Regions from separate parts of the Bradyrhizobium pachyrhizi genome, predicted to be linked through region 2. Evidence: predicted binding sites of a transcription regulator. Region 2 holds the regulator's gene; the other holds the start of a gene.
What was found. Region 2 encodes LexA, which represses DNA repair genes until DNA is damaged. Its sites were predicted from a motif close to TGTTCNNNNTGTGTTCNG; they were not measured.
Positions count from the first base shown of each region.

Region 1: the regulator LexA is predicted to act here: its motif matches at 2,116-2,133, upstream of ruvC (crossover junction endodeoxyribonuclease RuvC).

Region 1 is NZ_CP121667.1:7,783,218-7,787,426, reverse strand. Features, by position in the region: gene QA639_RS36815 (methyl-accepting chemotaxis protein) at 1-984, opposite strand, end outside; gene QA639_RS36810 (YebC/PmpR family DNA-binding transcriptional regulator) at 1,198-1,944, shown strand; gene ruvC (crossover junction endodeoxyribonuclease RuvC) at 2,159-2,686, shown strand; gene ruvA (Holliday junction branch migration protein RuvA) at 2,683-3,300, shown strand; gene ruvB (Holliday junction branch migration DNA helicase RuvB) at 3,497-4,209, shown strand, end outside.
Region 2 is NZ_CP121667.1:5,051,446-5,055,654, forward strand. Features, by position in the region: gene QA639_RS23720 (molybdopterin molybdotransferase MoeA) at 1-973, shown strand, start outside; gene lexA (transcriptional repressor LexA) at 1,217-1,921, shown strand; gene QA639_RS23730 (hypothetical protein) at 2,178-2,606, shown strand; gene QA639_RS23735 (hypothetical protein) at 2,752-2,976, shown strand; gene QA639_RS23740 (ComEC/Rec2 family competence protein) at 2,973-4,209, opposite strand, start outside.

The DNA of each region.
Region 1 (4,209 bases), 2.7 Mb from region 2:
GGGCAGGCGCTCGTTCTTGCGCGGATCGCCGCGCTCGTCCTGGCGCAACAGCACCGCGCAGCGCGCTTTCAGCTTCTGCGCGAATGCGGTCACCGTCTTGCCGGCCTTGGCGACATTGTCGCCATGCGCGGCGGCTTCGCGTGTTGCCGAGTCGATCTCGCCGGCGCTGGTGCCGACCGAGACGATGAAGTGCGAAGCGGAGGCGGCATTCTGGCCCATCTCACCGGTGATTTCATTCTGCTCGGCAACCGCTCCGTTGACGTTCTCGAACACCGGGCGGATCTTTTCGATCGCCTGGGAGATGCGGTGGACCGCGTCCGCCGATCCGGTGGCGTCCTTCTGCAATACCTCGATCTTGCGGGTGATCTCCTCGGTCGCGCTCTGGGTCTGCACTGCCAGCGCCTTGACCTCAGTTGCGACCACCGCAAAGCCCTTGCCGGCGGCACCGGCGCGCGCCGCCTCGATCGTCGAGTTCAGCGCGAGCAGCGTGGTCTGCCGCGCGATCTGCGCGATCAGATTGACGACGTTGCCGATCGCGGCCGAAGACTCGCGCAGGCGATCGACATTGTCGGTGGCCTCGCGCGCCGCGGCCGCGGCGTCGTCGGCGAGCTGGCTCGCGCTGCGAACCTGCGCGCCGATGCCCTCGGCGGAGTGGGTGAAACGGTCGGCGGCTTGCGAGAACGTCGTCGCGGTGCTCTGCGCATCGCTGCTGCGGCCGGTCAGCGCATCGGTGCGGGCGCGAATGGTGGCGAGCTTGGCTGCCGTCGCCTCGGCGCCGTCGGCGACCGAGCTCGCGGCGCGCTCGAGCTGGCGGATCATCGCCCCGAGCTCGAGTTCCAGCAATTCCAGGATTTCCTTGGATGAATCCTTGGCCAAATCAGTCTCGGTCGAGACCTGAGGGGTGGCGGCCGCGGTTGGAACCTGCGGCGCGACGGCCGGCGCAGCCGGCTCCGGCACTTGCTTTCGAAACAAACCGAACGCCATGTGGGCTCTTTAGGGGCTGTGGAAAGTTGCGGCGGGACGGGGCGATCCTCGCATCCGGGCGTGAAGTCATGGTTAACAAGTGCCTCATATTCCGGCTTGCGGTAGTATTCCTCCGCCGTAGGGCCCCGCCGATCCTTTGATTTTGACCGTGAGGGGCCTATAAGGCCGCGTTTTCCATCCCTGTTCAGACCCTAAGCTCCGAAGAGACGTCGCATGGCCGGCCATTCCCAATTCAAGAACATCATGCACCGCAAGGGCCGGCAGGATGCCCAGAAGTCGAAGCTTTTCGGCAAGCTGGCCCGCGAAATCACCGTGGCGGCCAAGCTCGGCACCCCGGACCCGGCGATGAATCCGCGGCTGCGCGCCGCCGTGGTCGCGGCCCGCGCCGAGAACATGCCCAAGGACAATATCGACCGCGCCATCAAGAAGGCCGCGGGCAATGAGGGCGAGAACTACGACGAGATCCGCTACGAGGGTTATGGCCCCGGCGGCGTCGCCGTCATCGTCGAGGCGCTGACCGACAACCGCAACCGCGCTGCTTCCGACATCCGCTCCTTCTTCACCAAGTCGGGCGGCAATCTCGGCGAAACCGGCTCGGTCGCCTTCATGTTCGATCGCACCGGCATCATCGAATACGACGCCAAGGTCGCCTCCGACGACGCGATGCTGGACGCCGCGATCGAGGCCGGCGCCGACGACGTGGTCTCCAGCGAGGGCGGCCACGAGGTCTACGCCTCGCAGGACACCTTCCGCGAAGTCGCAAAAGCGCTGGAAGCGAAGTTCGGCGAGCCGCGCAAGGCGGCGCTGACCTGGAAGCCGCAGAACACCGTTTCGGTCGACGACGAGACCGGCGAAAAGCTGCTGAAGCTGATGGACCTGCTCAACGAGCACGACGACGTGCAGAATGTGTTCGCCAATTTCGAGGTGTCCGACGCGCTGATCGCGAAGATGGGCGGTTGATCCATTTGCTCCGCTGTCATCGCCCGGCTCGACCGGGCGATCCAGTATTCCAGAGACCTTCATTTGATCCGCGAGGCCGCGGCGTACTGGATCCCCCGCTTTCGCGGGGGACGACGAGCCGAGGCTGGGCGATGGGCCGAGCTGACCGCGACGGAGGCGGGGATGAGGCTCCGTTTGTGTTTCGTTCTCCCGGCGCAGGCGGTATCACTACCCCATGACATCCCAGCCGATTCGCTCTCCCGTCCGCATCATCGGTATCGATCCGGGTCTCCGCCGCACCGGCTGGGGGGTGATCGAGACCGAAGGCAATCGTCTCGTCTATATCGCCTGCGGTTCGGTCGAGCCGCCGGACGATCTGCCGCTGGCGAGCCGGCTGCTTGCGATCCATGAGGGGCTGGCTGCCGTGCTCGCCCACCACCGACCGGCGGAGGCGGCGGTCGAGCAGACCTTCGTCAACAAGGACGGCGTTGCCACGCTGAAGCTCGGCCAGGCGCGCGGCGTCGCCATGCTGGCGCCCGCAATGTTCGGTATCTCGGTCGCCGAATACGCGCCGAACCAGGTCAAGAAGACCGTGGTCGGCGCCGGACATGCCGAGAAGAGCCAGATCCAGGTGATGCTGAAGATCCTGCTGCCGAAAGCCGAGCCGCCGTCCGCCGACGCCGCGGACGCGCTCGCGGTCGCGATCACCCACGCCCATCACCGCCAGAGCACCGCGCTGCGGCTCAAGGTGGCGAACCTATGATCGGCAAGCTGAAGGGCCTGATCGATTCCTATGGCGAGGACTATGTGATCCTCGACGTCGGCGGCGTCGGCTATCAGGTGCATTGCGCGAGCCGCACGCTGCAGGCGCTGCCGTCGCCGGGCGGCGCTGCCGTGCTCTCGATCGAGACCTATGTCCGCGAGGACCAGATCAAACTGTTCGGCTTCCGCAGCGATCACGAGCGCGAATGGTTTCGCCTGCTGCAGACCGTGCAGGGCGTCGGCGCCAAGGTCGCGCTCGCGGTGCTCGGCACGCTGCCGCCGACCGATCTCGCCAATGCGATCGCGCTGCGCGACAAGGCGGCGGTGGCGCGGACGCCGGGGGTCGGGCCGAAGGTCGCCGAGCGCATCGTCAGCGAACTGAAGGACAAGGCGCCGGGCTTCGCCGATGTCGATCCCGCGGTGGTGCATCTGTCGGGCGCGATCGACAACAACCGCGCGCCGCGCCCGGTGACCGACGCGATCTCGGCGCTGGTCAATCTCGGCTACGGCCAGCCGCAAGCCGCTGCCGCCATCGCCGCCGCCTCGCGCAGCGCCGGTGAGAGCGTCGAGACCGCGCAGCTGATCCGGCTGGGCCTGAAGGAATTGTCGAAGTGAGTTGTGTATCGAAGCGTCTCTCTTCTTCACCTCGCCCCGCTTGCGGGGAGAGGTCGGACCGCATCGAAGATGCGGTCCGGGTGAGGGGGTACAGGTCTCAACACGCATCGCGCTCGCGGATGGAGCCCCTCACCCCAACCCTCTCCCCGCAAGGGCGGGGAGAGGGAGAACAACCACCTCGTGCTGGTTTAGCGATATGAACACGCCCTCGCGCATGGTCTCGCCCGAACGCCGCTCCGATGATGTCGGCGACACCGCGCTGCGGCCGCAGTCGCTGACCGAGTTCGTCGGCCAGGCCCAGGCGCGCAAGAATCTCTCGATCTTCATCGAGGCTGCGAAGAAGCGCGGCGAGGCGCTCGATCATGTGCTGTTCGTCGGTCCGCCCGGCCTCGGCAAGACCACGCTGGCGCAGATCGTCGCGCGCGAGCTCGGCGTCGGGTTTCGCGCCACCTCCGGCCCTGTCATTGCGAAGGCCGGCGATCTCGCGGCGCTGCTGACCAATCTCGAAGAGCGCGACGTGCTGTTCATCGACGAGATTCATCGCCTCAGCCCGGCGGTCGAGGAAGTGCTCTATCCCGCGATGGAGGATTTTCAGCTCGACCTGATCATCGGCGAAGGTCCCGCGGCGCGTTCTGTGAAAATCGAATTGTCGAAATTCACGCTGGTCGGCGCGACGACGCGTGCGGGGTTGCTCACCAATCCCTTGCGCGACCGCTTCGGCATTCCGATCCGGCTCAATTTCTACACCGAGGAAGAGCTGGAGAAGATCGTCACCCGCGGCGCCCGCGTGCTCAATATCGGCATGAGCCCCGACGGCGCCAACGAGATCGCGCGCCGCGCCCGCGGCACGCCGCGCATCGCCGGCCGCCTGCTGCGCCGGGTGCGCGACTTTGCCTCCGCCGCCGATGC
Region 2 (4,209 bases):
GCCGTTCGAGCGGACGGTCGGCGCCGGCGAGGCGGTGCGGATCTTCACCGGCGGCGTGATCCCGAGCGGCGCCGACGCCGTGATCATCCAGGAAGACACCGCCGTCGACGGCGACCACATCACGATCTCGGAGGCCGCCAGCGTCGGGCGGCACATCCGCCAGGCCGGGGTCGACTTCCGTGAGGGCGAGGTGCTGCTCGCCGGCGGCAGCCGCCTGTCCGACCGCGCGCTGTCGCTGGCGGCCGCCATGAACTATCCGGAACTGACGGTGCGCCGCCGCCCGAAGGTCGCGGTGCTGGCGACCGGCGACGAGCTGGTGATGCCGGGCTCGCAGCCCGGTCCCGGCCAGATCGTCTATTCCAACGGCTACGCGCTGCGGGCGCTGGCGCGCGCCGAAGGCGCCGAGACCGTCGACCTCGGCGTTGCCGCCGACACGGTGGAGGCGACCACGGCCGGCATCCGCCGGGCACGCGAGGCCGGCGCCGATATCCTCATCACGACAGGCGGCGCCTCGGTCGGCGACCACGATCTCGTCAAGCGGTCGCTGGAAGCCGAGGGCGTCGAGATGGCGTTCTGGCGGATTGCGATGCGGCCCGGCAAGCCGATGATGCACGGCCGGCTCGGCGCGATGCGGGTGATCGGCCTGCCCGGCAATCCGGTGTCGTCCTATGTCTGCGCCTTCCTGTTCCTGGTGCCGTTGATTCGGGCGCTGAGCGGCCGGAAAGTGATTCATCATCGCCGCGCAAGCGCCCTGCTCGGCCGCGACCTCGCCGCCAACGACCAGCGCGAGGACTATCTGCGTGCGCGTCTCGAAGCGCGCGAGGACGGCACGCTGGTCGCAACCCCGGTGACGCAGCAGGACTCGTCGCTGCTCGGGAATCTCGCTGCGGCACGGGCGCTTCTCGTGCGTCCGCCGTTTGCGGCGGCTGCCGTCAAAGGCAGCGAATGCGAAATTCTGACACTGCCCGAATAGGGTTTTCGCGCCCCGCCGATTGTGCGTTGCCCGACACGTTCACCGGAAATTAAGTGGTTGCGGAACACATATCGAACATATAGTGTCCGTTCATGATTTGTTTCGAGTACTGGTGTCTACAATCGGGAAGCCGCGTGGAAGCAGGTGCATTGAGCACATGCTCCTGAGGTCAGGCCCGGCCTGCAGGCCCCACCAGAAGAGTCTCGGAATCGAACGACGCTATCAACCGGGGGAATACTCGAGATGCTCACGCGCAAACAGTACGAACTACTGCGTTTCATCAATGAACGTTTGAAAGAGGCCGGCGTACCGCCCTCCTTCGACGAGATGAAGGATGCGCTCGACCTGCGCTCGAAGTCCGGTATCCACCGCCTGATCACTGCGCTGGAGGAGCGCGGCTTCATCCGCCGCCTGCCGAACCGCGCCCGCGCCATCGAGGTCATCAAGCTGCCCGAACTCTCGGCCGGCGCCGGCAACGGTCGCCGCGGCTTCACGCCCAGTGTCATCGAAGGCACCCTCGGCCGGCGCGCCAGCACGCCGCCGATTGCCGAGGACGACGGCAACCGTCCAGTCGCGGTCCCCGTGATGGGCCGGATCGCCGCCGGTACGCCGATCGAGGCGCTGCAGACCCGCAGCCACACCATCAGCGTGCCGCCCGACATGCTCGGCGCCGGCGAGCACTATGCGCTCGAGGTGCGCGGCGACTCGATGGTCGATGCCGGCATCCTCGACGGCGACATGGCGCTGATCCAGCGCAACGACGTCGCCAATACCGGCGACATCGTGGTGGCGCTGATCGACGAGGAGGAAGCCACCCTGAAGCGCTTCCGCCGCCGCGGCGCATCGATCGCGCTCGAGCCGGCCAACACCGCCTATGAAGTGCGCATCCTGCCGCCGAACCGGGTCCGCATCCAGGGCAAGCTGATCGGCCTTTATCGCAAATACTGAATTGCAAATACTTGCGGCGGCCGGGAACGAGCAACACGTCGGATCGTTCCTTGCATGATAGTGTAGCGTACGGCCTGCCCGATGCGCTCCGATACCTCTCGCGCAGCGTCGCGTGTTTGTGATCGGAGCGATCTCGGACCAGTCGTACAATCGCCCAGAAACGAGCAGACGCTCGTTCGCTATCGTCCACTCTGGTAGAGGCCCTAATGCCTCAAGGAGAGGCACGGGTCGCTACCTCGAAATGAGGAGCCATCCGATGTGTGACTATAGTCTGCACGCCGTGGCATCGCGCCCCGCCATTGTCGGAGAGACGCTGATCACGACGACGTTCCGCGGCACGTCGACCCGCGGCTTTGCCTCGGAGAACGATCCCACTGTCGCGGTCTGCATGCTGCCGGGCACCGAGCTCGCTTTCGCCGAGAACGTTCGCTACGACAGCCGCTGGATCTGGACCAAGACGCTGAACTATCGCGTCGGCGTGTTCAACGAAGTCGAGCCCGACGTGCCCGATCGGCATCATGACGCGGTCGAATTCCCCGACGGCAGCCATGTGCTGGTGACCCAGCTGGTCGAGGGACAGCGCGTCAGCGTGCTGCAATTGCCGGCGCTGCATCCGCCGGTCGAGCAGAAGCCGAAGGTTGTGGAGCGGCGGCCCTCCGCATTCGCAACGCTGTTTTTGGGTTGAGCGCATCGTCGCCGCGGAATGAGCTGTTCGGCGGCGAATGACCTAAGCAATTTCGGGCGACCCCGGACTCCCGCTTCCGGGGCGCAGAAGGAGATTTGCGTCGGCCGGCGCCTTGGCGCATCATCGGGCACGGAGGACGTGCGCGGTGGTCGATAAGGTCACATGGCAAAAGGCTGGACGCGTCACGGAACCGGGCCGCTACCTGTTCCGGTTCGGTTGGCTGACGGTAACGGCCGACGACCTGAAAGTCTGGGAGCAATTTCCCGAGGCTTCCTTTACTCTCGTCAAGAAGCCCGACGCCCCCGACTCCGACGAATATCATCTCGGCCTGTTCGAGCTGCCAAGCGGCCCCTCGCCAGACCACAGCTAATCATCGCCCTGCAGATCGGTCTCAGCCGGCGTCGCATCCACCGCAGGCCGCGGCGCGGCGGCGGGCGCGCGTAGCGTCGTCTCGCTCTCGCCGTCGCCGGGAACCGCCGGCGACCACGGCCGGTCGATCCCGCCGGGCTTGACTGCATCGACGGCGTAGCCGTCCCTGATCCGTCGCAGCACCAGCGCGCCGTGGCGGCGCAGCCGCTCGGCATCGATCACCGATGCCGCGCAGCCCTGCGGCGCCGGCCGCGCCGTCACGATCAGGGCTGCGCGCTCGCAGTCGTCCGCCAGCGCCTCCGGCCGGGTCGCCAGCGCGACGAAGGCGCCGCCGGGTGCCTGGGTCACGCAGCCGCCGGCATCGCAGGAGACGCCCTCGCCGAGCGACGCATCGGTGGCGGTGCGCGCGTCGGCGTCCGCCGCCAGCCACTCCTTGACCAAAAATGCATCCTTGGCGCTGTGCATCAGATGCAGCCGTCCGTCACCGCCACGCACCGCGACGTTGCGGCCGTCGCCCGACACCAGCACGTCCGGCTGCGGCACCCTGAGCGCCCAGACCGAGGCCACCAGCAGCAGCACCGCGCCTGACCAGCGCAGCGGCGTGCGCAGCAGCCCGAGCAGGATGATGCCGGCACTCGCGGCGATCAGCGGCCCGATGCCGAACGCCGCCATCCGGCCGACCGCGCCCGGGAGTGCGGCGACCCATTGCGTCACCAGGATCATCCAGTCGATGCCAAGACCCATGATCGCCCAGAACAGTCCGTCGAAGCCGAACGGCATGGCGACGAGCCCGAGCAGGCCGGCCGGCATCACGACCGCCGAGACGACAGGCATCGCCGCGAGGTTGGCGAGCAGCCCGTAGGGCGTCACGCGATGGAAATGGAACGCGGCATAGGGCGTCGTCGCCAGCCCCGCCACGAGCGAGGCCAGCATCAGCATCGTGAGCTCGCGCCCGCCCCACAGCGCGACCCGCGCGGTCGCCGAATGGTCGGGCGACGCCAGCAGGTTCGGTAGCCCGATCTGCACCAGCGCCACCAGCCCGAGCGTCGCGGCGAACGACATCTGGAAACTGGGATGCACCAGCGCCTCCGGCGCGATCGCGAGCACGATCAGCGCCGCCACCGCAAGCGTACGGAAGGTGATCGCGCGGCGGTCGACGATCACGGCGAGCAGCACCACGGCGGTCATGAAGAACGACCGTTGCGTCGCGACCTCCGCGCCCGACAGCAACAGA